Regions from separate parts of the Bradyrhizobium sp. 33ap4 genome, predicted to be linked through region 2. Evidence: predicted binding sites of a transcription regulator. Region 2 holds the regulator's gene; each other region holds the start of a gene.

Region 1 (10,207 bases), on a different contig from region 2:
CAGGCGAGCTTGGTCGCCGAGGTCTCGACCACGGCATAATAGGTCACGGCGTGGCTCGCGCCCTCGTCACCATGCTCCGCGATCCGCATGATGCTGTCCTCCTCGCTCTCCTCCTTGGCGAGATAGGTCGAGATGCGGCCCTGCTTCGGCTTCGGCACGCCGGCGACCAACGCCCAGTAGATCTTGCGCGCGGAGCGATGGCGGAATGCGCCGGTGAGGTGCGTGGCAGCGAAACGCGTCTTGGCGACCAGAAGGCAGCCGGAGGTCTCCCGGTCGAGCCGATGCACCAGCCGCGGCTTCTGCCCCTTGGCGTCGCGCATCACCTCGAGCATCTGGTCGACATGGCGCGTCATGCCGGAGCCGCCCTGCACGGCGAGACCGGCCGGCTTGTTCAGCACCAGCACGTCGTCGTCCTCGTACAGCGTCATGTCCTTCAGCGCCTGCAGCGTCTTCGCCTCGGCCTCGGAGAGCGTGCCTGATGTCTTCGGCGTGTCGAGCCGCAGCGGCGGGATGCGCACGCTCTGGCCCTCCTCCAGCCGGTCCTTGGAATCGGCGCGCTTGCCGTTGACCCTGAGTTCGCCCTTCCGGACGATGCGCTGGATGTGGGAGAACGACAGGCCGGGAAAGCGTGCCTCGAGGAAACGGTCGACGCGCATGCCGTTCTCGTCGGCGGTGACGACGACGGTCTGCACCTTGGTCGGCAGCGGCTGCTCGGCCGCGGGCTTCGTAGCGGCGGGCTCAGCCCGCTCCTGCCGGTCGCGACGCGACTCGGCAAAGCGCGGCGGCTTTGCGGACGCCCGGTGCGCGAACGGACGCTCTCCAGACTTGCGCTCACCGAACTTGCGATCGTCCGGCTTGCGGGTGCGCTCCGCCGATCCGCTCTTCCCACGATCCTTACCACGATCCTTGCCGCGATCGCCGGCGCGGTCCCGGTCGCGGCCCTTGTCGCGCCCTTTGGCGCGGTCGCCCGGCGATGTAGTTCTCTTGATGCGGCGGCTCATGGTGATTTTTCGGCTCCAGACCTGCATTGTGCCTAGCGCAAATGCCGCGAATCGTCACGGCGAAATCGGTGTGAATCCGGTGCAACATCGGCCATGTTCGGCCGCATACGACAATCGACGGGGGCCCTGGAATCAGACTGGCGATATCGGCTTTGGCGGCGGCCCTGATGCTCACGGACCCTGCGCTCGCCCAGCAAAGTCCGATGCCCGAAGCCGCGATGCCGGAAGATCTGGCCTGGAAGCTCCTGGAACTCGGCCGCGTCATCGACCCGCCCAAGACCGCTGCACTCTACGCGCCGCTGCAACAGAAGGAGCCCTATCAGGGCGTCAAGGTCGAGCGCGACCTCAAATACGGCCCCGCCGACCGACATCTGCTCGACGTGTTCACGCCGGAGACGGCGGCGCCCGCACGACCCGTGCTGATCTACATCCATGGCGGGGGCTTCGTCGCGGGCAACAAGCGCGCGCCCGGCAGCCCGTTCTACGACAACATCATGCTGTGGGCGGTCAAGAACGGCTTCGTCGGCGTCAATGCCACCTATCGCCTCGCGCCGGCCTTTCCGTGGCCGGCGGGCCCGGAGGACATGGGTGCGATCGTGCAGTGGGTTGCGGAAAACATCGCCTCCCGCGGCGGCGAGCCGAGGCGCATCTTCCTGATGGGCCAATCGGCCGGCGCGATCCATGTCGCGAGCTATGTCTCCCATGGCGAATTCCACAAGGTGAAGGGCGGCGGACTTGCCGGCGCGATCATGGTGTCGGGCATCTATGATCTGACCGCCTCGCCGGCCGGCGACGCCGAGCTCGCCTATTACGGCTCCGACCCCTCGCGCTATGCCGAACGCTCCTCGCTGCAAGGGCTGGTCGCGAGCCCGATCCCGTTCCTGATCACCGCGGCCGAGCTCGATCCGCCGCGCTTCGTCGAGCAGTTCGAGCTCATGAAGCAGGCCAGTTGCAAGCGGCCGAGCGGCTGCGCCCGCAGCTTCATGCTGCCGCAGCACAGCCACATGTCGGAGGTCTATGCGATCAACACGCCGGACACGCGGCTGACGGACGAGATTTTGGAGTTCGTGAAGAGCGTCAAGTGACGCGCGAGCGCAATATGAGGTTATGGGCCGTCGCAGCGGGCGCTGGCAAAATATCGAAAACAACCCCATGCAAAGGAGCCGGCGGCGATCGGCGTGGCACCAAGCAACTTGACACGTCGGGCAAATCAGGAATATATTTCTAATATTCCGAAGTTACGCAAGCGTTCCCTGCCCGCGCCGCAGGTGGGAACGTGCGCTATTCGCGACCACGGCCCAATCTCGTCTTGCCCTAGCTCCCGCCCCGGTCCTTGCGCAGCCGCTGCCAGTAATCCAGCCGCTTGCGGATCTCGCGTTCGAAGCCGCGGTCGGGCGGATCGTAGAAGGTCTGGCGGCCCAGCGCTTCCGGGAAATAGTCCTGGCCGGAGAATGCGTCCGGCATGTCGTGATCATATTGATAGCCGGAGCCGTAGCCCTCCGACTTCATCAGCTTGGTCGGCGAATTCAAAATGTGCTTCGGCGGTAGCAGCGAGCCGCCCTGCTTTGCGGTCTGCATCGCAGCACCAAACGCGGTGTAGACCGCGTTCGATTTCGGCGCGGTGGCGAGATAGACCACGGCCTGCGCGATCGCGAGCTCACCCTCCGGCGAGCCGAGGAAATCGTAAGCATCCTTGGCGGCGTTGCACACCGCCAGCGCCTGCGGATCGGCAAGGCCGATATCTTCGACCGCCATGCGCACCACGCGCCGCGCCAGGAACAGCGGATCCTCGCCGGCATCGAACATGCGCGCGAGATAATACAGCGCCGCATCCGGATCGGAGCCGCGCACTGACTTGTGCAGCGCCGAGATCAGATTGTAATGGCCGTCGGCCGATTTGTCGTAGATCGGCGCCCGGCGTTGCAGGATGGCCTGCAACTGCTCGGCGTTGAACACCTCGCCCTTGCGGGCGGCGCGCCAGACCTCTTCGGCCAATGTCAGCGAGGCGCGGCCATCGCCATCGGCCATCCGCACCAGCACGGCGCGGGCTTCGGCATCGAGCGGCAGCGGCTTGCCCTCGATCTTCTCGGCATTGGCGAACAGTTTCTCGATCGCCGCCGTATCGAGCGAGTGAAACACCAGCACGCGGGCGCGCGACAGAAGCGCCGCGTTGAGCTCGAAGGACGGGTTCTCCGTGGTGGCGCCGACCAGCACCACCGTGCCGTCCTCCATCACGGGCAGGAAGGAATCCTGCTGCGCGCGGTTGAAGCGATGCACCTCGTCGACGAACAGGAGCGTGCCCTTGCCGGTCTCGCGGCGGGCACGCGCGGCATCGAACGCCTTCTTGAGATCGGCGACGCCGGAGAACACCGCGGAGATCTGCTCGAAATGCAGCTCGGTGGCGTCGGCCAGAAGCCGCGCCACCGTGGTCTTGCCGGTGCCGGGCGGTCCCCAGAACACCAGCGAGCCCAGCGTGCGCGTCTCCAGCATCCGCGTCAGCGCGCCGTCAGGGCCGAGGATGTGATCCTGGCCGACGACATCGGCCAGCGTGCGCGGACGCAGCCGGTCCGGCAGCGGGTGCGGCGCGTCCTGCTCCATCCCCGCCGCAGCAAAGAGGTTGCCGGCCTCTCGCGGTTGCTTGGGGCTCATCCGCCGAGCGTCACGTTGATCTGCTGGCCGCCGCGCACCAGCGTGATGCGCCAGACCCGCGTCCCCGTCTTCGATGCCTTCTCGAGGTCGCTGGTCCGCACGATCTTCTCGTTGTTGACCGCGAGGATGATGTCGCCCTTCTGGAAGCCGACATTGGCCGCGGTGCCGTCACCGGCGAGATCAGTCACCACCACGCCCTCGGCACCGGCGTCGAGATGTAGTTCGTCGGCCAGCGCCGGCGAGATGTTGGCGACCCTCGCGCCCTGGAACGGCGAGCGCGCGGTCAGCACGATCTCGTCGCGGTTGGTGTCGGGCGCGGTCTCCAGCGGTATGGTGAGCTTCACCGGCTTGCCGGCGCGCTGCACCTCGATCTCCGCGTTGCCGCCGAGCGGACGGGTCGCGAAGCGGTAGTCGAACGCGTTGGGATCGTCGATCGGCGTGCCGTCGATCCCGACGATCAGGTCGGAGAGCTTCAGTCCGGCCTTCGCCGCCGGGCTGTTCGGCGCGACGTTGGCGACCAGCGCGCCAGACGGCAGCTTCAGCCCGAGCGTCTCGGCAATCTCCGGCGTCACCGCCTGCAGCCGCGCGCCGAGCCATGGCCGCTTCACATTCTTGCCGCCGCTCTTGGCGGAGGCCACCACGACGCGCACCATGTTGGCGGGGATCGCAAAGCCGATGCCCTGCGAGCCGCCGGAGCGCGAGAAGATCGCAGTGTTGATGCCGGCGAGCCGGCCGGTCATGTCGACCAGCGCGCCGCCGGAATTGCCGGGATTGATCGCGGCGTCGGTCTGAATGAAGAATTGATAATCCGTGATCCCGACTTGAGTGCGCGCCAGGGCCGAGATGATGCCGTGCGTCACGGTCTGGCCGACGCCGAACGGATTGCCGATCGCGAGCACGACGTCACCGACCTGCAGCTGGTCGGAATTGGCGAAGTCGAGGGTCGCGAACTTCTCCTTGTTGGTGTCCTTCAGGCGCAGCACCGCGAGGTCGGTACGGCTGTCCTTCAGCACGATCTCGGCCTCGTATTCGCGCTTGTCGGCGAGCGAGACCTTCACCTGATCGGCGCCCTCGATCACGTGATTGTTTGTGACTACGAGGCCGGAGCCATCGACCATCACGCCGGAGCCGAGCGAGCGCTGCATCTGCTCGGGCTGCTGTCCCGGCACGCCGAAGAACCGGCGAAAAATCGGGTCATCCAGAAATGGATTGCGGTTCTGCACGGTCTTGGCGGCGTAGACATTGACCACCGCCGGCTGCACCCGCTGCACGATCGGCGCATAGGACAATTGCAGCTCGGCCTGCGAGGACGGCACGCGGCGGTCCTGGGCCGCGGCTGCGGAAAGATTCCCCATGAAGGCCAACGTGCACAGAGCGGATACGGCAGCAAAGCGGACAGGTCGGAGCATTCTCACCTCTCGTGGAAACGCCGGAATATAGGCGTGTTTGCCGGGCAATTGAAGGGCGCCCGGCCGGATAACTGGCCCCCCCGCCGTACCGGTGCACAACCCGCAGCGGCCGCGTTGAAGCGCGCCGCCAAGCTTCTATGATGGCTGTCATCTCGCTGCGCCGCTCCGCTTGTTGCCTGCGGACCACAAGCGGAACTGCGATGCCCGGAAGCACTGTCGTGCGTCAGTCACGATACGCTCCTAGGACCGTTCAGTGAGTGAGTGGGGAATTCAAACACAACGGGGGTGCACAATGGGTGCAACAAAAGTCAGTGCAATCGCCATAGGCCTGGCAGGGGCGCTTGCCGCCTCGCCGGCCTATTCGCAATCGGCCGGAGGCGGCAGCGATGCGGAGATCGCGCTGCTGAAGCAGCAGCTGAAGATGCTCGAGCAGAAGCTCGACAAACTGCAGAAGCAGACCAACGCCAATACCGCAAGCGCAGCCAGCGCAAACGCCAATGCGAAGGCGGCGGATGCCAAGGCCGCGCGGGTGGCGACCGCCAACGCCGCGATCCCGGTGAAGGGCCCGGTCGCGCCGTCCGGCGTCGTGGTGACGATGCCGAACAACCGGCCGACGATCTGCACCGCGGACGAACAGAACTGCGTTGCGATCACGAGCCGCGTGCACTGGGATGTCGGCGGCTACGACTATCGCCCGAACACCGCAGGCACCTCACCGCAGAAGCTCGACAGCGGCGAGAACGTCCGCCGCGCGCGCATCGGCATCGTCGGCAAGTTCTTCGGTGACTGGAATTACTCGCTGATCTACGATTTCGGCGGCTCGTCCGACGGCTTCGGCGGCGCGGCGCCGGGATCGCTGCCCGGCGGCGGCACCTCGGGCATCGAGAACGCGTATCTGAGCTACACCGGCTTCAAGCCGTTCGGCGGCAAGATGGCGATCGAAGGCGGCATCATGGACGTGCCGTGGACACTCGACGAAGCGACCAGCTCCAACGACATCCTGTTCATGGAGCGCGCCTCGGTCGGCATCATCGCACAGAACATCGCCGCCGGTGACTTCCGTTCGGCCGCCGGCACCCGCTGGTGGAACGACCAGTTCTGGATCGGCGGCTATGTCACCGGACCGACGTCGGGCGCCATCCACTCCGCGTCCTCCGCCTCGCCGGCCGGCACGTCCGAGCAGTATGGCGGGGTCATCCGCGTCGCCGGCAATCCGATCAGCGGCAAGAATTATTCGGTGCACATTGGCGCCGATGCGGAATGGCTGGTGCAGCCGCCGCGCAACCAGCTCACGCAGGCGCAGACGCTCACGCTCAGCGACCGGCCCGAGCTGCGCATCGATCCGACCACGCTGATCTCGACCGGTGCGATCGCCAATGTCTCCGGCGCGCAGGTCTACGGCGTCGAGGCGGCGGCGACCTATGGCCCGTTCATCGCGCAGGGCGAATATTACTGGTTCAATGTCGACCGCTCCGCGAACACCGGACTGCCGCCGTTCGGCGCGCCGAGCCTGAAGTTCGACGGCGGTTACGCGCAGGTCGGCTATGTGCTGACCGGCGAGAACCACGCCTACAACCCGGCGACGGCCTCCTATAGCGGGATCAAGCCGCATGATCCGTTCTCGCTCGCGGGCGGCGGCTGGGGCGCCTGGGAAATCGCCGGCCGCGTCAGCACGATGGACCTCAACGATCAGATCGCGCAGGCGGTCGGCATCGCGGGTGGACGGCAGACCGTCTACACCGCCGCGCTGAACTGGTACGTCAACAACAACGTCCGCTTCATGCTGAACTATCTGCACGGCGATATCGCCAAGCAGGCCTCGGCGACCTCGGCTGCGGACGTCGGTTCGAAGTTCGACGCGGTCGCGCTGCGCACGCAGGTTGCGTTCTGATCTGATCGGAGCTGAGACCAACTCATAGACGGCCGGGGCATCGCTCCGGCCGTTTTCATCGAGCGTTTGGTTCACGCGTTTCTAGCTGAATGAGATCGGTCGAATATTGACCAGGACGGCGCCGCGCTCCCTCTCCCCGTTCTTACGGGGAGAGGGTTGGGGTGAGGGGCCCTCTCCGCGTATTCGGCAGCAGCTGCGCTTGCTGAGGCTCCCCCTCACCCGGAACGCATCTGACGATGCGTCATAGCCGAAGCACCGCTTAGGCGTTCTTGAGAACGGCCGCCGTAGGCGGCCTATGCCTCTCCCCGCACGCAGGGCGAGGTGAAGCGGAGCGCGTCGCGCGAACATGCTTTCAGGCCGCGCGCTTCGACTTCTTCACAATGACCTCCGGCGCCGGCGCGCAGGACAGCCGCTCCTGATGGCCCTCGCCCCAGGCTTTCAGAATATCGATCACCGGGCGCAGGCTCTCGCCGAGTTCGGAAAGCGTGTACTCGACCCGTGGCGGCACCTCGGCATAGACCTTGCGGATCACGAGGCCGTCGTCCTCGAGCGCGCGCAGCTGCTTGGTCAGCATGCGCTGGGTGATGCCGGGCATCCGCCGCCGCAACTCGCCGAAGCGCTGGGTGCCGGCCTGCAAATGATACAGGATCACGCCCTTCCATTTGCCATCGATCAGGTCGAGCGCCGCCTCGACCGCGCAGCCCGGCCGGCGCGCGAAATTCTTCCGTTTCATGCAGTATTTTTCCAATAGTATACAAACAGGGACTAGTTCCCTGTTTTTACAGTACTTGCCAAATGGACGCCAGCGCGACAGTTAATCGGCAGGCAATCGCCCACCACGGAGACCAGGCATGAAGGCCGTCGGATACCAAAAATCGCTGCCGATCGAGGCGGCGGATTCGCTCGTCGATTTCGAGATCGCCAAGCCTGAGCCGAAGGGGCGCGACATCCGCGTCGCGGTGAAGGCCATCTCGGCCAATCCGGTCGACTACAAGGTGCGCAAGCGCGCGGCGCCGACCGACGGCGGATACAAGATCCTCGGCTTCGACGCGGCCGGCGTGGTCGACGCGGTCGGGCCCGACGTCTCGCTCTTCAAGCCCGGCGACGAGGTGTTTTACGCGGGCTCGATCCTGCGCCAGGGCACCAATTCGGAATTTCATCTGGTCGATGAACGCATCGTCGGCAACAAGCCGGCGTCGCTGTCATTCGCGCAGGCCGCCGCCCTGCCCCTGACCTCGATCACCGCGTGGGAGCTGCTGTTCGACCGGCTCGGCGCGGTGCCGGGCAAGAGCCTCGATCCGCGCACGCTTCTGATCACCGGCGGCGCCGGCGGTGTCGGCTCGATCCTGATCCAGCTTGCGCGCCGCCTCACCGGACTGACCGTGGTTGCGACAGCAACGCGGCCGGAGTCGCAAAAGTGGTGCCGCGATCTCGGCGCCCATGCGGTGATCGACCACTCGCAGCCGATGAAGGAGCAGATCGAGAGCTTGAGGCTGCCGCCGGTCGGCCTCGTCGCCAGCCTCACCTTCACCGACCAGCACTACAAGTCGATCGCCGACTTCATCGCGCCGCAGGGCAAGTTCGGCCTGATCGACGATCCGCCGGAATTCAACGTCGCCGCGTTCAAGGGCAAGGCGGTCTCGGTGCACTGGGAATCGATGTTCACGCGCTCCTCGTTCCAGACACCCGACATGATCGCGCAGCATCATCTGCTCAACGATGTCGCCGACCTGATCGACAAGGGCGTGCTGCGCACCACGCTCGACCAGACCTTCGGTACCATCAACGCCGCCAACCTCAAGCGCGCCCACGCTCTGCTGGAAAGCGGCAAGTCACGCGGCAAGATCGTGCTTGAGGGCTGGTAAGGCTCCTCACGTCCGCTTCCTCATGCCCGGGCAACATCCCGGGCATGATATCCCCACAGGCCGGCGGGTGGCTTTTGCCAAAGCCGCCGGCGCCTGTATGATTTGCGCAACGATCACCCCGTCCTCAATCCAACTGCGCAAGACGCGGCCGGAGCGGTGGTGACGCCCACGGGGATGGGAGGAAACCGATGAATTTGCTCACGGCCGATCCGTCGCGGATCGATCCGGAGTGGATGACGCGGGCGCTGCGCGAAGCCGGTGTGATCGACGAGGTCAGGGTCGTCGACCTCGCCTGCAAGCCGGTCGGCAATGGCCTCGTCGGCGACAGCTATCGATTTCGACTGACCTATGACGGTGACGAGCCGAACGCTCCCGTGAGCGTCGTCGGCAAATTCCCTGCCGCAGATCCCGACAGCCGCCGCTCCGGTTCTGCGCACACGCTTTACGTCCGCGAGGTCGCGTTCTATCGCGAGCTGGCCGCCACCGTCGCCATTCACACCCCCCGGCCGATTCTTGCCGAAATCGATCCGGCGACCGACGACTTCACCCTGATCCTGGAGGACCTCGCGCCCGCACGTCCGGGCGATCAGCTCGCCGGATGCTCGATCGCCGACAGCCGGATCGCCATGACCGAGGCCGCGGCGTTGCATGCGCCGCGATGGAATGACCCGAGCCTCGATGCGGTGCAATGCTTCGTGATGGCCGCAAGCCGGCGCAGAGACCTTCGCGCGGCGCTGCCCGGCATCATCGGTCACTACAAGGAGCGATATCGCGGCGTGATCGAGCCGGAATTCCTTGATCTGATCGACCGGCTTCCGGACGCGCTATTGCGCTACCAGTCCGATCGATCGGCGCCGCGAACGCTCCAGCATGCGGATTTCCGGCTCGACAACATGCTGTTCGACGTCCGCGGCAATACCCATCCGATGGCGACGCTGGACTGGCAGACGCTGACAGTGGGCCCAGGAATCGTCGACGTCGCCTATTTCCTCTCGGCCGGCATCGACCCGATCGAACGGCGTCTTCATGAGGCCGACCTGGTTCGGTTCTATCATTCGGAACTGATCCGGCGCGGCGTGCGGGACTATGAGTGGGATCGTTGCTGGCGGGATTATCGGCGCTACACGCTGCACGGCATCATGATGGGCGTCGTCTCCGCGCTCAGCGTCCAGCGCTCCGAGCGAGGCGACGCGCTGTTCCTGAAAATGACCCGCGGCGCCTGCGCGCAAGCCCTGGACCACGACAGTTTTTCATACTGGCAGGACTGACGCGCTATCGAGCGAAGTGGATACAACGCGTCAGGACATCGAAAGGGATCGGCGTGCTCAACAAACTGGACGATTTCCCCATCCACCAGACGCCGGAGCCGATCGCGGTTCCCTCGACCAGCGA
Region 2 (10,207 bases):
GGCCGTGCCTTCCGGCGCATCGCCGGGATGCAGATCGGCCTGCTTGGCGCGCTCGGGCGCCTTGGGCAGGAATTGCAGCAGGATGCCGCCGGCACGCCAGTGCAGCTTGCCGCCCTCGCCGCCGCGCATCTCCTCGCCGACCGCAAGCCGCACCCGCGTCGGAATCTGCTCCGAGCGCAGGAAATATTCGTGGGCCGCCTCTTCCAGGCCGCCGCCGTCGAGCGCGACCAGTCCCTGGTAGCGGCTGGTGTTGGAGCCCTGATCGATGGTCATCGCAAGGTGGCCCTTGCCGAGCAGCTCGCCCGAGCTCTGGCCATTCTTGAGGCGCGATGCGTCGTAGCGCGCATAGGCGCGCAGCCGGTCGGGCGCCTGGAAATCCACGATCAGGAGCGAGACCGGACCTTCGGTCCGGGTCTGCAGGATGAAGCGGCCCTCGAACTTGACCGACGAGCCGAGCAGCGTGGTCAGCACGATCGCCTCGCCGAGCAGCTTGCCGACCGCGGGCGGATAATCGTGCTTGTGCAGGATCTCGTCGAGCGCGGGGCCGAGCCGGGTCAGCCGGCCGCGCAGGTCCAGCGCGCCGACCTCGAATGCCAGCACGGCATCGTCGACCGGAACCGCTGAGGGCGCGCGAACCGGCGCCTCGGGCGTGATTTTGATGTCGGGGGATTGTGAAACCATGGCGCTCTATCTGGGGTCTCGGACCATGAAATAAAGGGGTTCACTAACGCGGATGTTTCCGTCGTCCCTGCGAAAGCATGCGAAAGCAGGGACCCATAACCACCGATGTGAGTTGCTTGCATCAAGCTGGTGCCCCAGCCTTCGCAACAATTGACAGCGATGGTTATGGGTCCGGGGTCGCGCTTCGCTTGCCCGGGACGACAACGCTTCTGATCTCCGACTACGCGACCGCGTCGAAACACCAGGCCAGAATGCCCTTCTGCGCATGCAGGCGGTTTTCCGCCTCGTCGAACACCACGGATTGCGGCCCGTCGATCACCTCGTCGGTGACCTCCTCGCCGCGATGCGCGGGCAGGCAGTGCATGAACAGTGCGTCCGGCTTGGCGAGCGACATCAGCTTGGCATTGACCTGATAGGGCCGCAGCACGTTGTGGCGGTGCTCGCCCTCCTTGTCGCCCATCGACACCCAGGTGTCGGTGACGACGCAGTCGGCGCCGCGCACGGCGGCTTCCGGATCGGTGCCGAGCATGATCGGCGCGCCGGTCGCCTTGATCCAGTCGCGCATCGGCTTCTTCGGCGACAGCTCCGGCGGGGTCGCGACATTGAGCTGGAACTTGAACCGCTCGGCGGCATGCGCCCAGGAGGCCAGCACGTTGTTGTCGTCGCCGGTCCAGGCCACGGTCTTGCCCTCGATCGAGCCGCGGTTTTCCTCATAGGTCATGAGGTCGGCCATCACCTGGCAGGGATGCGAACGCCGGGTCAGGCCGTTGATGACGGGAACGGTGGCGTGAGCCGCGAGCTCGAGCAGCGCGTCATGGTTGAGGATGCGGATCATGATCGCATCGACATAGCGCGACAGCACGCGCGCGGTGTCGGCGATGGTCTCGCCGCGGCCGAGCTGCATCTCGGCGCCGGTCAGCATGATGGATTCACCGCCGAGCTGGCGCATGCCCACGTCGAACGACACCCTTGTGCGGGTCGACGGGCGCTCGAAGATCATCGCCAGCGTCTTGCCTTCGAGCGGCTTCCTGCCCTTCTCATGCGCCTTCAGCTTCGCCTTCATGGCGGCTCCGGCGGACAGCATGTTGCGCAGCTCGCCGAGCGGCAGCTCGTTGATATCGAGGAAGTGACGGACCGGCTTGCTCATTATCCAGCCGCCTTCTTCGGCTGCGCCACCGACAATGTCGCGCAGGCGCGCTCGAGCGCGGTGATCGACTGGTCGATCTCGGACTCGGTCACGATCAGCGGCGCCAGGAACCGCACCACATTGTCGCCTGCGCCGACGGTGAGCAGCTTCTCGCTACGCAGCGCTGCGATCAGGTCGCCCGACGGCACCACGGCCTTGACGCCGATCAACAGCCCCTCGCCGCGTACCTCCGACAGCACGCCGGGATAGCGGTCGACGACGGAGGCGAGCTTCTGCTTGAGCAGCAGCGACATCTTCTGCACATGCTCGAAGAAGCCGGGTTTCAGCATGACGTCGAGCACGGCATTGGCGGCGGCGACCGCGAGCGGATTGCCGCCGAAGGTCGAGCCGTGCGAGCCGGGCGCCATGCCGGCCGCGGCCTGCGCGGTCGCCAGCACCGCGCCGATCGGGAAACCGCCCCCGAGCGCCTTGGCCAGCGACATCACGTCCGGCGTGACGCCGGTGCGCTTGTAGGCGAACAGCTCGCCGGTTCGGCCCATGCCGGTCTGCACCTCGTCGAAGGCGAGCAGCAGGCCGTGCTCGTCGCACAGCGCGCGCAGTGCCTTGAAGAACGCCTGCGGCGCCGAGCGCACGCCGCCCTCGCCCTGCACCGGCTCGATCAGGATGCCGGCGGTGTGCGGACCGATCGCCTTCTTCACCGCGTCGATGTCGCCATGCGGCACCTGGTCGAAGCCGTCCATCGGCGGGCCGAAGCCCTCGAGATATTTCGCCGAGCCGGTCGCCGCCAGCGTGCCCAGCGTGCGGCCGTGGAAGGCGCCCTCGAAGGTGATGATGCGGTAGCGCTCGCCATGGCCCTTGGAGAAGTGATAGTGGCGGACCAGCTTGATCACGCCCTCCATCGCTTCCGCGCCGGAATTGCAGAAGAACACGAAGTCGGCAAAGCTCTGCTCGCACAGCCGCGCGGCAAGCACCTCGCCGTCCGGGCTCTTGAACAGGTTCGACATGTGCCAGAGCTTGGTCGCCTGTTCCTGCAGCGCCTTGACGAGATGCGGATGCGCGTGCCCGAGCGCGTTGACCGCGACGCCCGAGGTGAAATCGAGATAGCGGTCGCCGTTGGTTGCGATCAGCCAGGCGCCCTCACCGCGCTCGAAACCGAGATCGACCCTGGCGAAGACGGGGAGCAGATGCGACGTGGCAGCGTTGGTCATGACGATCACTGACGGTTTTTAAGCCGACAATTGCCGCGCGCCTTGACGCCAGCGCAGCAACGGCCAGCTTCGGAAAACAAAACGGCCGCCTTTGCGGGCGGCACGTGGCGGGCATTCTATGCTGCGGTCGGTAAGTGTCAATCGCCACGAAGTGGCCTTCCTGCAATGCGAAACGAGCGCAATCCGGAGCATTCCGGTGCGGTGGAAAAGCCTCATCGCGATGCTTAACTGTGTGGGAACATGTGGACGCACGACCGCGGACTCTTGCGCCAGAGTCACGCCATATTGTAGCGTTTGGCCTGTCGGGTACGACATCTCGTGCGGCGGTACTGGACCCTCTAAGTAACCTTTGTGTCTCGCGTAAACGTTCGGGCGCAACACCGTGCCCGGCGAGGGCTAAGGGATTCTGGCCGCAGGGATTTTTGTCCAGATTGGCTCGCAGCGCCGCTCCAATGATTGGCCGGCGCTACGCGAAGGGAAGAATGCGATGACTGTATTGACCTGGTCCGACGATCGCGTCGAGCAGCTGAAGAAGCTCTGGGAGTCCGGCCTGTCGGCCAGCCAGATCGCGGCGGAACTTGGCAATGTGACGCGAAACGCCGTGATCGGCAAAGTGCATCGGCTCGGCCTCTCCGGCCGCGCCAAGGCACCCTCCACGGCCGCGCCGCGGCAGCGCAAGGCCCGCCCCGCCCAGCACATGATGCGGGTGGCGCGCCCGGTCTCGCGCGGCAACACCGCGCTGGCGCACGCCTTCGAGGCCGAGATGGAGCCCGATCCGATCTCCTACGACAATGTGGTGCCGATGAGCCAGCGGCTGTCGCTGCTCGAGCTCAACGAGGCCACCTGTCACTGGCCGGTCGGCGATCCCTCGAGCCCGGAATTCTTCTTCTGCGGCGGCAAAGCGCTCGGCGGCCTGCCCTATTGCGCGCATCACTCGCGCGTCGCCTACCAGCCCGCCGCCGATCGCCGCCGGCCGTCGGCGAAACCGCAGATCAAGTGAGCACTCGGGAAAACGACGGAAGACCTCAAAGACAAATCCCCGCGAAAGCGGGGATTTTTTTGTGTGACGCAGCCCGGATGGAGCCAACGGGGCGCTCGTTCGCGCGACCCGTCGGCTCCATCCGGGCTACCGCTACGTCACCGGCCTCGTCCCGGCGCAGGCCGGGACCCATAACCACGAATGGGTGTTGTTAGAAAGCCGTCTGGCCGCGTGCCGATTGCGCTGGCCGCGGCGTATGGGTCCCGGCTTTCGCCGGGACGACGCCGTGTTGCGGTTTATGAATGCCGCATGGCCGTTACGGCTGCGGCTCGGCCTTGGCAAAGCGGTCGTCGAGCGCGTAGCCGGCGCCGCGCACAGTGCGGATCGGATCCTGCTCGCGGCCCGGATTGAGCAGCTTGCGCAGGCGGCCGATATGCACGTCGACGGTGCGCTCATCGATGTAGATGTCGCGGCCCCAGACGCTGTCGAGCAATTGCTCGCGGCTGAACACGCGGCCGGGATGCTCGAGGAAGAATTCGAGCAGGCGATACTCGGTCGGCCCGAGATCGATCGGACGGCCCGAGCGCGCCACGCGGCGCTTCTCGCGGTCGAGCTCGATGTCGCCGTAGGTCAGCACGGTCGCAAGCCGCTCCGGGCTGGCGCGGCGCAACAGGCCCTTCACCCGCGCCAGCAGCTCCGGCACCGAGAACGGCTTGACGATGTAATCGTCCGCGCCGGTGGCAAGCCCGCGCACGCGCTCGCTTTCCTCGCCGCGCGCGGTCAGCATGATGATCGGAAGCTGCTTGGTCTCGGGCCGCGCCCGCAGGCGGCGGCACAGTTCGATGCCGGACAGGCCCGGCAGCATCCAGTCCAGCACCACGAGGTCGGGGACGCGCTCCTTCAGCCTTGTATCCGCATCGTCGCCGCGCCCCACCGTCTCGACATCGTAGCCTTCCGCATCGAGATTGTAGCGCAACAGCGTCGTCAGCGCTTCCTCGTCTTCGACTACCAGAATGCGTGCGCTCATCGGTTTAAGTTCTTTCTCTGTGGTGATCCGTTGCCCAGACGCAAACCGAAACGCTTACTTCCTTGAGCATAGTCCCCGCGGAAACGATTTGTCGCGAGGATCGTCCAGTTTCGCTCTTGCCGGTTCCGTGCTTGCCGATCATGCCTCAGTTGCCCGGCACCGTGGTGGCAAAAGTGGTCATGTCGCCCTTCGGGCGCTTGTCGGTGATCTGCTGGCCCTCGATCATGTAGAACACGGTCTCGGCGATATTGGTGGCGTGATCGCCGATCCGCTCGATGTTCTTGGCGCAGAACATCAGATGGATGCAGAACGAGATGTTGCGCGGATCTTCCATCATGTAGGTGAGCAGTTCGCGGAACAGCGAGGTGCAGATCGCATCGACCTCCTCGTCGCCCTTCCAGACGTTCATCGCCGCCGGCAGGTCGTGCGCGGCATAGGCGTCGAGCACCGACTTGACCTGCGACAGCACGAGGTCGGTCATGTGCTCGAGGCCGCGGATCAACTTCAGCGGCTGGAAATCGCTCTCCAGCGCCGCGACGCGCTTGCCCATGTTCTTGGCGAGGTCGCCGATCCGCTCGAGATCAGTGGCGACGCGCATCGCGCTGACGATCTCACGCAGGTCGATCGCCATCGGCTGGCGGCGCGCGATCGTCAGCACCGCGCGCTCTTCGATGTTGCGCTGCAGATTGTCGATCTCGATGTCGGCGGCGACCACGCGCTTGCCGAGCGCGACGTCGCGACGGATCAGCGCGTCGACCGACTCGGTGATCATTCGTTCGACCAGGCCGCCCATCTCGGCGACCAGGCGGGTCAACTCCTGCAGGTCGCTGTCGAATGCCTTGGCGGTATGTTCAGAAGCCATCGCTTGTCTCCCTCAACCATGATCCCGGGGATCATGGCTTCGTGTCCTGAATTTTAGCATGACCTGATCGGAAAACCGGTTTCCACTTTTCCGGATCATGCGCCGGTCAACCGAACCGGCCGGTGATGTAGTCCTGGGTGCGCCGATCGCTCGGTGAGGTGAAGATCTTGTTGGTGTCGTCGAACTCGATCAGCTCGCCGAGATACATGAAGGCGGTCTTGTCGGAGACGCGCGCCGCCTGCTGCATGTTGTGGGTGACGATCGCGATCGTGTAGTCCTCGGAGAGTTCCTGGATCAGCTCCTCGACCTTGGCGGTCGAGATCGGGTCGAGCGCCGAGCACGGCTCGTCGAACAGGATCACCTCGGGGCGCACCGCCACGGTGCGTGCGATGCACAGGCGCTGCTGCTGGCCACCGGAGAGCGACAGGCCGGAGGCGTTCAGCTTGTCCTTGACCTCGTTCCACAGCGCGCCGCCGCGCAGCGCCTTCTCGACCCGGTCGTCCATCTCGGACTTCGAGATCTTCTCATAGAGGCGGATGCCGAAGGCGATGTTCTCGTAGATCGTCATCGGGAACGGCGTCGGCTTCTGGAACACCATGCCGACCCGCGCGCGCAGCAAGTTGAGGTCGAGCTTGGGGTCGAGAATGTTGGTCTGGTCCAGCATCAGCTGGCCGACCGCGCGCTGACCCGGATACAGGTCGTACATCCGGTTGAAAATGCGCAGCAGGGTCGACTTGCCGCAGCCGGACGGGCCGATGAACGCCGTGACGCGGTTGGTGCCGAGCGCCAGGTTGATGTTCTTCAGCGCGTGGTGCTCGCCGTAATAGAAGTTGAGGTTGCGCACCGTGACTTTCGGCGGCGCTTCCGGCAGCGGAACCTGGGGAATGTGGCCTGCGGCAGTCGTGGAGACGGAAAGCTCGGTCATTTTGCGGCCCTTTCGGCACCAAGGATACGCGCGCCGATATTCAACGCGAGCACGGTGAATGTGATGAGCAGCGCGCCGCTCCACGCCAGCTCTTTCCAGTAGGCGTAGGGGCTCTGCACGAAGTTGTTGATGGTCACTGGCAGGTTGGCCATCGTCTTGGTCAGATCCAGGCTGAAGAACTGGTTCGACAGCGCGGTGAACAGCAGCGGCGCGGTCTCGCCGGCGACGCGGGCGGTCGCCAGCAGCACACCGGTGATCAGACCCGATCGCGCGGCACGATAAGCGATCCGCTTGATCACCAGCGAACGCGGCAGGCCGAGCGCGGAGGCGGCCTCGCGCAGCGGATTGGGCACCAAGAGCAGCATGTCCTCGGTGGTGCGCAGCACGACCGGGATCACGATCACCGCGAGCGCAAGGCTGCCTGCGATCGCCGAGAAGCCGCGCATCGGCACCACCACCGCACCATAGATGAACAGGCCGATGATGATCGAGGGCGCGCTGAGCAGGATGTCGTTGATGAAGCGGATCACCGAGGTCAGCTTGTCGTGCTTGCCGTATTCGGCGAGGTAGGTGCCGGCGAACAGGCCAAGCGGCGCGCCGATGCCGACGCCGATCACGGTCATGATGACCGAGCCGACGATGGCGTTGAGCAAGCCGCCTTCGGTCGAGCCGGGCGGCGGCGTGTTCTGGGTGAACAGCTGCACGCTGAGGCCGGCAAGGCCGTTATAAAGCAGCGTGATCAGGATCAGCGCCAGCCAGGTAACGCCGAACAGCGCCGCGCCGACACAGAGTGCGCGGATGACGATGTCGCTGCGGCGGCGGGATTTGTAGATCGGGTTCATGGCGTTACTTCCCCGCCTTCTTTTCAAGCCGCATCAGCATCAGCCGCGCGCCGGCGAGCACGAAGAAGGTCAGCACGAACAACAGCAGGCCGAGCAGGATCAGGCCGGACTGGTGCAGGCCGTCGCTCTCGGCGAATTCGCTGGCGATCGCCGCCGAGATCGTGGTGCCCGGCGCGAAGATCGACGACGAGATCCGGAACGAGTTGCCGATGATGAAGGTCACCGCCATGGTCTCGCCGAGGGCGCGGCCGAGCGCCAGCATGATGCCGCCGATCACGCCGACGCGGGTGTAGGGGATCACGACGCTGCGGACGACTTCCCAGGTGGTGCAGCCCATGCCGTAGGCGGCCTCTTTCAGCACCGGCGGCACGGTCTTGAACACGTCGACCGAGATCGCGGTGATGAAGGGCAGCACCATGATCGCAAGGATCAGCGCGGCGTTGAACAGGCTGAGATAGGACGGCGGGCCTGCGAACACCGCGCCCAGCACCGGGACGCCCTCGAAGATCCGGATCATGAAGGGCTGGAACGTGTTGGCCAGGAACGGGCCGAGCACGAAGAAGCCCCACATGCCGTAGATGATCGAGGGGATGCCGGCGAGCAGCTCGATCGCGATGCCGATCGGGCGGCGCAGCATTTGCGGGCAGAGCTCGGTGAGGAACACGGCGATGCCGATGCCGACCGGAATGGCAATCAGCATCGCGATGACCGAGGTGATCAGCGTGCCGTAGATCGGGCCGAGCGCGCCGAGCACCGGTGGATCGGCCGAGGGCGCCCAGCGCTGCGTCCAGAGGAAGGCGAAGCCGTATTCCTTCATCGCCGGCCAGGCGCCGACGATCAGCGACAGGATGATGCCGCCGAGGATCAACAGAACCGAAATCGCCGAGATACGGGTGATCCAATAGAAGGTGAGGTCACCGAGCTTGAAGGCGCTGAGGGCCTTGGCGCGATCGTAAGGTCCCGCGGCTTCCATCACATCGCTCTGAACAGCCATGTCTGCCACGCCAATCCCCTCTTTAGTATGCAAAAGCCACGCAAACCGCTACGCCCCGAAGCGATCTTCACTGACGCATTTGGCCGGGCGTCGTCGTTCCAGCCACGCCCCTTGAGGCGCGAACCCGGCCTCGATCGCGCGCTTGTTGCCGCGGTGATGGAGACCGGGTCTTGGTCGCTCAACCTGGGCCGCGATCGAGTCGGCACAGGCCCTGTCGCAGCGTCGGACTTAGCTCTTGATGTCCGACGACCAGGTCTTCTCGATCAGCTTGACGACCGAGTCCGGCATCGGGATGTAGTCGAGCTCTTCGGCCGCCTTGTCGCCCTTCTCGAAGGCGTACTTGAAGAACTTGAGCGCTTCCTGCGAGGCCGCCTTGTCGGTCGAGTCCTTGTGCATCAGGATGAAGGTCGCCGCGGTGATCGGCCAGGAGGCCTCGCCCGGCTGGTCGGTCAGGATCACGTAGTAGCCGGGAGCCTTGGCCCAGTCGGCATTCGAAGCGGCAGCCTGGAAGGCAGCCATGGTCGGCTGCACGGTCTTGCCGGCCTTGTTGACCAGCCCGGTGTAGGTCAGCTTGTTCTGCTTGGCGTAGGCATACTCGACATAGCCGATAGCGTTCTTGGTCTGGCTGATGTTGCCGGCAACGCCTTCGTTGCCCTTGGCGCCGACGCCGACCGGCCACTCGACCGCGGTGCCGGAACCGACCTTGGACTTCCAGTCGGCGTTCGACTTGGAGAGATAGTCGGTGAAGTTGAAGGTGGTGCCCGAACCGTCCGAACGGCGCACGACGGTGATGGCATCGCCCGGCAGGGTCAGCTTCGGATTGAGTTTGGCGATCGCCGCGTCATTCCACTTGGTGATCTTGCCGAGATAGATGTCGCCGAGCACTTCGCCCGACAGGATCAGGTCACCCGGCTTGATGCCTTCGAGGTTCACGACCGGGACGATCGCACCCATCACCATCGGCCACTGCACGAGGCCGTCCTTCTCGAGTTGCTCGTGCTTGAGCGGCGCGTCGGTGGCGCCGAAGGTCACGGTCTTGGCCTGGATCTGCTTGATGCCGGCGCCGGAGCCGATCGACTGGTAGTTCAGACCGTTGCCGGTCTCCTTCTTGTAGGCGTCAGCCCACTTCGAATAGATCGGGAACGGAAACGTCGCGCCCGCGCCGGTAATATCGGCAGCGAAGGCCGACGTCGAAGCGGCGATCACGCCGGCTGCGACGATTGCTTTGATGAAATTCATGGGTGCTCTCCATCCAGTGAGCGAAGCGCCGAATGCGCCCGATCGCGCTCACGCCGGTCCATCTAGGAGCGGTCGGTGCTGCTTTTACGAAGGTTGGATGACAGTTGGATGACAGTACTAAGCTTCTGAAAACGCTTAGCTCTGAGTTGGCAACGGGGTCTTCGGCCGGGGAAAACAGGCGGTAAAAGTGGCCCCGTTCTTCGGCACGCTCTCGATCAAAAGACGCCCGCGATGACGGTTAAGAATATGTTTCACCAACGATAATCCGAGGCCCGTTCCGCCCTGGTTGCGGCTGTCGCCGAC
Region 3 (10,207 bases), on a different contig from region 2:
TCCTTGCCGAACAGCCGGCCACGCAGCCAGCCGGTCGAGATGTCGATGATGAAGACGGTGACGATGATGGTGATGAGGATGGCGCTGACGTCGGAATAGTAGAACTTGCGGATCGCGACCACCAGCTCCTGGCCGATGCCGCCGGCGCCGACGAAGCCCATCACCGAGGCCTCGCGGACGTTGATCTCGAAGCGCAGCAGCGCATAGCTGGCATAGCCGGCCGAGACCTGCGGCAGCACGGCAAAGCGCATGCAGGACAGCCAGCTCGCGCCGGTGGAGCGGATGCCCTCGACCGGCTTCATGTCGGCATTCTCGACGATCTCGGCGAACAGCTTGCCGAGCGCCCCGGTGGTGTGGATCGCGATTGCCAGCACGCCGGCCATCGGCCCGAGGCCGAACGCGATCACGAAGATCAGCGCGAACACGATGCCGGGGACGGTGCGGGCGAATTCCAGCAGGCGGCGGATCGTGAAACGTACCCACGGGCCCGGTGACGTATTCTGGGCCGCGAAGAAATTGAGCGCGAAGGCGAGCACGGCACCCGTCAGCGTGCCGACATAGCTGATCAGGATCGTCTCGCCGAGCATCTTCAGCCACTTATGCCAACCCCAGAACCATTCGGCGGGATCGGTCCAGACCCGCGCGCCGGAATCCAGCGTCAGGATGCGATCGAAATAGCTGACGAAATTGCCGAAATAGGTGAACAGCGTGCGCAGGTTCACTTCCGCGCCGAACGCCGCGATCACCAGCACCGCACAGAATGCCGCCGTTGCCAGCGCGGCCTTCAACCGCTTGCGTGCGACGGACTTGCGGTAGGCGTCCCCCAGCGTCACCAGTTGCTGCGCTGGAAGAATGGATACGGCGGTCGCCATCGACGCGTGCCAGTCCGGTTCGGAGTTGAGTGGAGAGAAAGGGCCGGGCTATACGCCCGACCCTCGTGACGTCAGGCGTGCGATCAGCTCGCCTTCTTTCGCAAACCGTCGACGAACTTGATCAGCTCGATGGTGCCGTCCCAATCCTTGGTGGTGGCGGGATGGAAGCCCTTCTTCTGACCGTCGGACAGACGGTCGAAGGCGGCCTTGTCCTTGGTCGGGGCGTCGAAGAAGGCCTTTGCGATCGCGGCCTTCAGGTCCTCCGGAAGATCGGTGTTGTACGCATAGGGGCCGTTGATGATCAGCGCCGACTTGTGGATGATGCGGAAATCATCCTTCTTCATCGCCGAGCCGTCGGCATTCTTCAGCATGCCCTTGGTCAGCATCTGGGCGAGCGTGGAATCATCCTCGTTGGTCCACTGGTTGGCGGCCACATCAACGGTTCCCTGCGACAGCGCCAGGACGGCGTTCTCGTGGCTGCCGGTGAACACGACCTTGCCGAAAAAGCCTTCGGCGTTCGTGATGCCCATCTTGTTGAGTTCGAAGCGCGGCACGTTGTTGCCGGACGTCGAGTTCGGATCGACCAGGCCGAGATTCTTGCCCTTCAGGTCCTCGACGGTCTTGTACGGGCTCGACGCCTTGACGAAGAACACCGAGTAATAGCCGGTCGAACCGTCGGCGTTCATATCGTTGGCGAACGCGTCGGTCTTGACGCCGGTCAAGCGCGCGCGAGAGAACGAGGCCGAGCCGTAGCTGGCGATCTGGATGTTGCCGGCGCGCTGGCCTTCGATGACGGCCGCGTAGTCGTTGGCGATGCGCAGTGTGACCTTCACGCCGAGTTCCTTCGACAGATACGCCACGAACGGCGTCCAGCGCTCGGTGACGCCGGAGGCGTTCTCGGCCGGCACCACCGCGAAGGTGAGCTCCGGATACTTTGCCTTCCAGTCCTGCGCGGAGGCCGAACCGGCAAATGCCAGCGCGGCGGCGCCAGCCAGAATGATGCGACGAGTGAACATGACTACCCCTCTTTTGTTGTAGTTGCACCTGTTGGCCGGGCAAAATGCCCGGCCTCCCAGATTGAAAAATGCGCGACGCTCAGGCCGCGGCTGCGGTGCCGAGTGCCGGCGCAGTTGCACCGTCGGGCGCGGGCAGCGGTGCTGCGCCGATGACGTCATTGGCCTCGAGGTCATAGAGCTCGCGGGCGATATGGTCGGTGAGCGCCGCGGGGGCGCCATCGAACACCACGCGACCCGCGGCCATGCCGACCAGGCGGTCGCAATAGGTCCGCGCCAGGTCGAGCGAGTGCAGATTGCAAAGCACCGTGATGCCGAAATGCTTGTTGATGCGCAGCAGCGCGTCCATCACGATCTTGGTGTTGCGCGGATCGAGCGAGGCGATCGGCTCGTCGGCGAGAATGATGTCGGGCTCCTGCACCAGCGCGCGGGCGATCGCGACGCGTTGCTGCTGGCCGCCGGAGAGCTGGTCGGCGCGCTGTGCCGCCAGCTGGGCGATGTCGAATTGCTCGAGCGCCGACAGTGCGAGCGCCCTGTCCTGCTCCGGCCAGACCTGCGCCAGCGAGCGCCATGACGGAATCTGGGCCAGCCGGCCCATCAGCACGTTGGTCAGCACATCAAGGCGGCCGACCAGATTGAACTGCTGGAAGATCATCGCCGAGCGCGCGCGCCACCGCCGCAGTTCCTTGCCGCGCAACGCGGTGACGTCGGTGCCCTCGAACAGGATACGGCCGGAGGTCGGATCGGCGAGACGGTTGATCATCCGCAGCAGCGTCGACTTGCCGGCGCCGGAGCGGCCGATCACGCCGACAAAGCTGCCCGGCGCGATCGAAAAGGACGCGTTGTCGACTGCGGCTTTCGTGCCGAAACGGCACGTCAAACCTTCCACCACCAGCATGTAATGCTCCAACCGCGCCTCGTTGGGCCATCGCTATCCCCGGCGTTTTACAGTTATGTGACGACGGCGCTGCGGTGCGGCGATCGTCCACACCCCTCCCTTGTCGCTCCCTTGCCGTCATCGCAACGTCATGATGTTGTCATCAAGCATCCCGATGACGAGCGCGCATCCCCCGGAAGCCCAAGATTCTTGAAGATTTGCGGAGGCCCTGATGGCCGGAAAAACACTCTCGGTTGTGCCGACCGTCGACCCGACCGCGTCGGTCCGTGAGAGCAAGCTCGGCAAATATACCGAGGTCGGCGCGCGCACGATCCTGCTTGAAGTGAGCATGGATGACTATTCCTACGTCGTGAATGACAGCCAGATCACCTACACCTCGATCGGCAAGTTCTGCTCGATCGCGGCGATGACCCGCATCAACCCCGGCAACCACCCGATGCATCGCGCGACTCAAGCGCATTTCACCTACCGCGCCAGCGCGTATTTCCCCGGAGAGAGCGACGACACCGACTTCTTCAACTGGCGACGTGCGCATCACGTGCATATCGGCCATGACGTCTGGATCGGGCACGGTGCGATCCTGTTACCAGGACGGAACATCGGAACCGGCGCTGTCGTCGCTGCCGGCGCGATCGTGACCAAGGACGTTCCCGCATACACCATCGTTGCCGGTAATCCGGCGCGGCCCGTGAAGCGGCGCTTCTCCGAGACGATCGCCGACCGCCTCGCCGCGCTCGCATGGTGGGACTGGGATCACGAGACGCTCCGCCGCGTCCTGCCCGACTTTCGCAAGCTCGCGGTCGAGGAATTCCTCGACAAGTACGAGGCCGAGGCCGTATCCAAATCGCAAGCCAAACAACGGAGCGCCGCATCGTGACGGACATTTTCATCGAGGGCGGGCGCACGCTGGTTGACGGCGCCCTGGTCGAGACCTCGCTGCGGACCGCAGGCCGCGACATCGGCGCGCTCGACGCCGAGCAGGGTCGCGCCGTGCTTCACATCGATGCCAGTGGCCTCCTGGTGCTGCCCGGCATCATCGACCTGCATGGCGATGCGTTCGAGCGGCAGATGATGCCGCGCCCCGGCGTCGACTTCCCGACCGACGTGGCGCTGATCGACAGCGACCGGCAGGCGATCGCCAACGGCATCACCACCGTGTTCCATGGCGCGACCTGGTCGTGGGAGCCCGGCCTGCGCAGCGCGGAGAATGCGCGCAAGCTGCTCGATGCGATCGAGGCGCTGCGGCCGCAGCTCGTCGCCGACACCCGCTTCCATCTGCGCCACGAGACCCACAATCTCGAGGCCGAGGCCGAGATCATTCAATGGCTCAGTGAAGGCCGCATCGACCTGTTCGCCTTCAACGACCACAGCAACGTCAAGCCGAAGAAGCGCAACCAGCTGGCCGAGCGCACCGGGCTCTCCGTCGAGGCCGTCAACGACATGCTCGACCGGATCGTGGCGCGCCGCCCCGAGGTGCCCGCCTCGATCGCGCGACTCGCCGCCGCCGCGCGCGCGGCCGATATCCGCATGCTCTCGCATGACGACAACAGCCCGGCGATGCGCCAGGAGTTTCGCGCGCTGGGCGCCACGATCGCCGAATTCCCTGTCAACGAGGAGACCGCGCGCGACGCTGCGGCGGCGGACGACTTCATCGTGTTCGGCGCGCCCAATGTGGTGCGCGGCGGCAGCCATACCGGCTGGACCAAGGCATCCGACATGATCGCGCAGGGCCTCTGCTCGGTGCTGGCGTCGGACTATTACTATCCGGCGCAGTTGCTCGCGGCGTTCCGCCTCGTCGCCGATGGCATCCTGCCGCTCGCCAGGGCCTGGGACCTGATCTCGTCGGCGCCGGCCCGCGCGGCCGGGCTCGCCGATCGCGGCGTGCTCGCCGCGGGCCGCCGTGCCGACATCATCGTCGTCGACGACAAGGCGCCGCTGCGGCCGCGCATCATCGCCGTAATAGCGGCCGGACGGCTGGTGCATCTGGCGGACGCGAGCTGCCTCGTTCATTCACTCGCGCCGCGCAAGACGGTTGCGGCGGCGTAGCCCAGTCCCATGGCCAGCACTCCGCGCTACGCGATCTATTATGCGCCGTCACCCGACAGCGTTCTGCACCGCTTCGGTTCGACACTGCTCGGCTACGATGCGGTGTCGGGCGACGACCTGCCGTTTCCCGAAGGCGTCACGCCGGACTGGCGCGAGATCACCGAAGATCCGCGCAAGTATGGATTCCACGCCACGCTGAAAGCGCCCACCGCGCTCGCCGACGGTCGAAGCGAGGCCGAGCTTCTCGATGCCTGTGCCGCCTTCGCCGGCCGCGCGCGGCGCATTCCGGTGATCGAACCGGTGGTCGATGCGATCAGCGGCTTCATCGCGGTGATCCCGGCCAGCCGCTCGGATGATCTGCAGCAGCTTGCCGCCGATTGCGTCACCGAATTCGACGCGTTCCGCGCGCCGCTGACGCCGGAAGATCGCGCGCGCCGCAGGCCAGAGAAACTCACCGCGCGGCAGTGCGACTATCTTGACCGCTGGGGCTATCCCTACGTCATGGAGGAGTTCCGCTTCCACATGACGCTGACAGGGCGGCTGAGCGACGAGCGGCGCGGCCCGATCGTGGCGCAGCTGCGCTCACGGTTCGCGGCGGTCGACCTCGCGCGGCTCGCAATCGACCGCATCGCGCTGTTCAAGCAGACCGACAGCGCATCGCGCTTCCGCATCATCGGCAGCTGGCCGTTGCGGGCGTAGCGCGCGCTATTCCTCCGCCCGGGTGCGGGCGATGATCTCGGCGGCGCCCTTCTCCAGCAGCTCCATGCCCACGGCGCGGCCGAGTTCGCGCGGCCGGTCCGCGGGTCCGCGCCGCGTCACGTCGATGAAGCCGGCGCCGGCCTCGTCGAGCACGGAGGCGCGCAGCGTCATCTCGGCTCCCGCGAGCGTGGCGTGGCCCGCGATCGGCGAATTGCAATGACCGTTGAGCACCCACAGCACCTCGCGCTCGGCCTCGGCCGCAAGCCGCGACTGCACGTTGTCGATCCCGGCAAGCCGCGCACGCGTCGCCCAGTCGGTCTCGACGCATTCCACCGCGACAATGCCCTGGCCGACCGCCGGCAGCATCTCGCCGACCGAGAAATCATGCGCGATGCGCGCGGTCATGCCGATGCGCTCCAGGCCCGAGCGCGCCATCACCAGCGCATCCGCCGGCCCCACGTCGCCGCCGCCGGGCAGCCGCTGCTTGTCGCCGCGATCGAGCTTGGCCACGCGCGTGTCGGCGGCGCCGCGATAATGGATCACGGTCGCTTCCGGAAACAGCCGGCGCAGATAGGCGGCGCGGCGCACGGCGTTGGTGCCGATCATGAAGCCCTTGCCGCGCGCGGCGCGCAGCGTTTCCAGCGACAGGCCGGGACGCAGCACGAGGCTGTCATTGGCGGCATCGCGCGCCAGCATCGCGGCGATGACAAGACCCGGCGTCTCCTCGTTGCCCGGCACGTCCTTCAGCGAATGCATCGCCGCCTGCAAGGTGCCGGCACGCATGGCTTCGCGGATCTCGGCGACGAAGGCGCCGCCCTTGCCGCCATGACGCAACAGCTTGCTGGTCTGGTCCTGGTCGCCGCGGGTCTCGAACTTGACGATGTCGACGGCAAGGTCCGGCGCCGAAGCGCGCAGCAGGCGTGCGACCTCATCTGTCTGCGCGAGCGCCATCGCGCTCTTGCGCGTCCCAATCCGCAAAACCTGTCCCGACACGAAAGCTCCGCTACGCGTGATCATCACCGGTGGGGGATTAGAACAAAAAGCCAGTCAAAACAACGGTTTTTGCCCCTCTTTGGCGACGCTCAGACGAGCTCCTCGACAAGCTCCACCCCGGCCGCGCGCATCGCCGCGGTGGCGACGGCAAGCGAACCGCCGAGATCGATGGCGCGGCAGCCTGCCAGCACCACCGTGGTCTCGAAACCGAGCCGGCGCGCATCGAGCGCCGAATACTGCACGCAATAGTCCGTGGCGAGCCCCGCCATCACAATGCGCTTGAGGCCGCGCTCGCGCAGATAGCCGGCGAGCCCGGTCGGCGTCTTGCGGTCGTTCTCGAAGAACGCCGAATAGGAATCGATCGCGGCCCGGAACCCCTTGCGGATCACGAGCTCGGCCCGCTCGGTGGCGAGGTCAGGATGAAACGCGGCGCCCGCGCTGCCCTGGATGCAATGATCCGGCCACAGCGTCTGCGGCCCATACGGCATGGCGATCTCGGAGAACGGCGCCGCGCCCGGATGCGAGGTCGCAAACGAGCTGTGGCCGGCCGGATGCCAGTCCTGGGTCAGCACGACATGGTCGAACCGGCCGGCCAACCGGTTGACGACCGGCACGACGGCATCGCCGTCCGCGACCGCCAGCGCGCCGCCGGGGCAGAAATCGTTCTGCACGTCGATGACCAGCAACAGATCGTCGGGCGCAATCTTCATCATGTGCCGATCCGCAACGATGCGCGCAGCTTGCGCAGGCAGGCGATCACCGACAGCGCGGTGATGCGGCCGGTCTTCGGGTTCTCCGAGGGAATGTTCTCGATCATCATCGAGAACCGCGCGGAATCTGAATCGACCTCGATCCGGTGGGTGTTGCGGGTCACGGTGGGATCCGCCCAGATCTCGACCCTTGTGCGGTCGGGGCCGATGCCAGCCAGCGACAGCGCCACCGCGACGTTGAGGTTGGCCGGAAAACCCTTTGCGGCGTCGCGCGCACTGCCCTCGAAGATGCGCAGCGGCTCGGTGATGCCTTCGATCCGGATGTTGTTCTCGACCAGATGCGGCGCGCCGACGAGGCCCGCGACCGGCTTGCGCGTCACCAGCCTCGCCGAATGAATGGTCCCGATCGCCGCGGCGGTCACCGCATCGAGCCCGATCAGCGCGCCGGTCGGCACGATGATCTGGCCGCCATGGGCCTTCGCGAGATCGACGAGGTCCTCGTTCTGCAGCAGCGCGCCGACGCTGAGCACGACCGCGGTCTTGCCGCGCTCGACCACCGGCGCCACGATCGAACGGACCAGTTTGCTCGGCGCGCATTCGACCACGATGTCGGCGACCTCGGCCAGCTGCTCGATCGGCACCAGCTTCGGCGCAGACTTGAGCTCCGCCACCCAGCCGCGATGCTTGTCCGGGCTGTTCGCCGACACCGCAACCAGCGTCAGGCCCTCGATGCCCTGATCGAGCGCCTTGACGACGTCGGTGCCGATCGCGCCGAGGCCGGCGACCGCAACCCGTGTCCTTGCCTTGCTGTCAGCCATCATTTCCCGCCGGCGAGCATCTTGACCAGGCGATAGAGATACTCCTCGCCCTCGTAGAACGACTTGACGAGCACGCGCTCGTCCTTGCCATGGATACGGTTGTCGTCGACATCGGCGGCCAGCCCGGAGTGGCCATAGGTCGGAATCCCCGCGTTACGCAGATAGCTGCCGTCGGTCGCGCCGGTGCTCATGACCGGAACGATCGACGCATCCGGCCAGAACTCCTTCGACAGCTTCTCGATCGAACCCATGATCTCCTCGTTGAGGGGCGACGGCGGGCTCAGCACGGCCTTGCCGGTCGGAGCCACCGCGATCTCCTTGTCGGCGAGCACGCGCTCGATCGTCGCCTGCACGCCCTCGACCGGCTCGCCGGGCAGGATCCGGCAGTTCACCTTGGCGGTCGCCAGCTGCGGCAGCGCGTTGATGGCGTGGCCGCCCTCCAGCATGGTCGCAACGCAGGTGGTGCGGAGCTGCGCATTATAACCCGGATTCTCCGACAATCGCTCCAGCGCCGCCGGGCCGGGCTGCGGCGCCAAAATGGCCTTGATATCGTCGGCATGCGACGTGTCGACCTCGGCGGTCTTGGTGAAATAGATCCGGGTGGTCTCGTTGAGATTCATCGGGAAGCTGTAATTGGAGAGCCGCACCAGGCCTTCGGCGAGATGATAGATCGCGTTGTCCTTGCGCGGCAGCGACGAGTGGCCGCCGCGATCCTTCACCGTGAGCTGGTAGCCGATCGAGACCTTCTCGCTGGTCTGCACGCTGTTGCGGATCGCCTTGCCGTTCTTGAGACCGACGCCGCCGCCTTCATTGAGCGCGAACTCGGCATCGATCAGGTCGCGGTGGTTCTTGATCAGCCACTGCATGCCGAGACCGTTGGCATCGAGGATCTCCTCGTCGGTCTCGAGCGCCACGATGATGTCGCGATCGGGCTTGTAGCCCTCCTTCTTGTAGCGGATCAGATTGGTGATGAAGGCGGACGCCATGTATTTGTCGTCGCTGGAGCCGCGGCCGTAGAAATAGCCGTCCTGCTCGGTGAGCTTGAACGGATCGACCGACCAGTCCTCGCGGTTGGCGGGGACGACGTCGATATGGGCGACCAGGAGGATCGGCTTGCGCGCGCCGGAGCCGTGCAGCCGCGCCACCAGATTGCCCTTGTGCGGCGCCGGCGAGAACACGTGCACGTCGGCCTCGGGGAAGCCAGCCGCGCGGAGCCGCGCGCCCATCGCCTCCGCTGCCTTCTGGGTATCGCCGGTCGCGGTGGTCGTGTTGATCTCGACCAGCTCCTGGTAGATGCCGCGGGCGAATTGCTGCTGCTCGGTCAGCCCCTGCGCCGCGGCGCCGGTTGCCAGCAGCGCCGGACCAAGCGCTGCCGCGAGCCGCAGCGATCGAACCGTGTCTCTAGCCTTGTGCGACATCGTACTCTCCCAGAATTCCGCCGCCTGATCGGAGACGAATTCAGACAGGCGACACGCGCTTTGGCAAGACGGCGAGCCCTTCAATTTCCGCGCGCATGCTCCGCGGTTTCGCGCACGCTATTTGCAGTCCTTATTTCGAGTCCTTGGCCGCGATCACCTCGATCTCGACCAGGAATCCGGGATTGGCGAGCGCGGCGACGCCGACCACCGAGCGCGCCGGCAGGTTCGGCTGGCTGCCGCCGAAGAACTGGGTGTAGCCCTCCATGAAGGCCTTGAAGTCCATCGGCGCGGATGCGTTGTGCACCAGGAATACCTGCATCTTGACGACGTCGCCCATGCCAAGGCCCTGGCCTTCCAGAATGGCCTTGATGCGGTTGAGCACGCCGACGGTCTGCGTCTTGGTATCGCCATAGGCCTGCGGGCTTGACGGATCGGCGTCCTTGTTGATCGCCGGCGGCACCTGGCCGCTGACATAGACGGTCGTGGTGTTGCCGGTGACGGTCACGGCCTGCGCGATCGGGAATGTCGAGTTGGGAATCGGATGCCTGACCACATCCGCGCAGGCGACCGTCGCCACCGCGGATAGCGCCGCGCCCAGTGTGATACCGATGAATTTCATCAAACTCTCCCCGAGTGTTTTTGTCAGCGGCGGGCGTCCTGGACATCCTTGGTCGTCACCGCGTCCTCATAGTTGTTGCTGAAGTGCGTCCGCAGATAATTCACAACGGCGGCGACCTGAC

The links. The regulator PhoB, encoded in region 2, activates phosphate uptake and scavenging genes when phosphate is short. The targets are predictions, from matches to a motif close to TGTCATNNANCTGTCAT.
Region 1: the regulator PhoB is predicted to act here: its motif matches at 5,274-5,290, upstream of Q2M23_RS19925 (OprO/OprP family phosphate-selective porin).
Region 3: the regulator PhoB is predicted to act here: its motif matches at 2,910-2,926, upstream of phnC (phosphonate ABC transporter ATP-binding protein).

What each region holds. Positions count from the first base shown of each region.
Region 1 is NZ_JAUMTJ010000024.1:58,157-68,363, reverse strand. Features, by position in the region: gene Q2M23_RS19945 (RluA family pseudouridine synthase) at 1-1,001, opposite strand, end outside; gene Q2M23_RS19940 (alpha/beta hydrolase) at 1,169-2,086, shown strand; gene Q2M23_RS19935 (replication-associated recombination protein A) at 2,316-3,650, opposite strand; gene Q2M23_RS19930 (DegQ family serine endoprotease) at 3,647-5,005, opposite strand; gene Q2M23_RS19925 (OprO/OprP family phosphate-selective porin) at 5,352-6,950, shown strand; gene Q2M23_RS19920 (winged helix-turn-helix transcriptional regulator) at 7,303-7,683, opposite strand; gene Q2M23_RS19915 (zinc-binding alcohol dehydrogenase family protein) at 7,802-8,815, shown strand; gene Q2M23_RS19910 (phosphotransferase) at 9,004-10,083, shown strand; gene Q2M23_RS19905 (hypothetical protein) at 10,137-10,207, shown strand, end outside.
Region 2 is NZ_JAUMTJ010000023.1:94,728-104,934, reverse strand. Features, by position in the region: gene Q2M23_RS19465 (Hsp33 family molecular chaperone) at 1-681, opposite strand, end outside; gene argF (ornithine carbamoyltransferase) at 902-1,828, opposite strand; gene Q2M23_RS19455 (aspartate aminotransferase family protein) at 1,828-3,036, opposite strand; gene Q2M23_RS19450 (GcrA family cell cycle regulator) at 3,524-4,036, shown strand; gene phoB (phosphate regulon transcriptional regulator PhoB) at 4,332-5,042, opposite strand; gene phoU (phosphate signaling complex protein PhoU) at 5,188-5,904, opposite strand; gene pstB (phosphate ABC transporter ATP-binding protein PstB) at 6,011-6,829, opposite strand; gene pstA (phosphate ABC transporter permease PstA) at 6,826-7,671, opposite strand; gene pstC (phosphate ABC transporter permease subunit PstC) at 7,676-8,665, opposite strand; gene pstS (phosphate ABC transporter substrate-binding protein PstS) at 8,894-9,904, opposite strand; gene Q2M23_RS19415 (ATP-binding protein) at 10,040-10,207, opposite strand, start outside.
Region 3 is NZ_JAUMTJ010000017.1:53,816-64,022, forward strand. Features, by position in the region: gene phnE (phosphonate ABC transporter, permease protein PhnE) at 1-872, opposite strand, end outside; gene phnD (phosphonate ABC transporter substrate-binding protein) at 956-1,888, opposite strand; gene phnC (phosphonate ABC transporter ATP-binding protein) at 1,968-2,783, opposite strand; gene Q2M23_RS15125 (chloramphenicol acetyltransferase) at 2,995-3,660, shown strand; gene Q2M23_RS15130 (alpha-D-ribose 1-methylphosphonate 5-triphosphate diphosphatase) at 3,657-4,829, shown strand; gene Q2M23_RS15135 (DUF1045 domain-containing protein) at 4,839-5,528, shown strand; gene hemC (hydroxymethylbilane synthase) at 5,535-6,545, opposite strand; gene pncA (bifunctional nicotinamidase/pyrazinamidase) at 6,611-7,231, opposite strand; gene Q2M23_RS15150 (aspartate dehydrogenase) at 7,231-8,049, opposite strand; gene Q2M23_RS15155 (M20/M25/M40 family metallo-hydrolase) at 8,049-9,467, opposite strand; gene Q2M23_RS15160 (Rid family hydrolase) at 9,598-10,086, opposite strand; gene Q2M23_RS15165 (cytochrome c) at 10,110-10,207, opposite strand, start outside.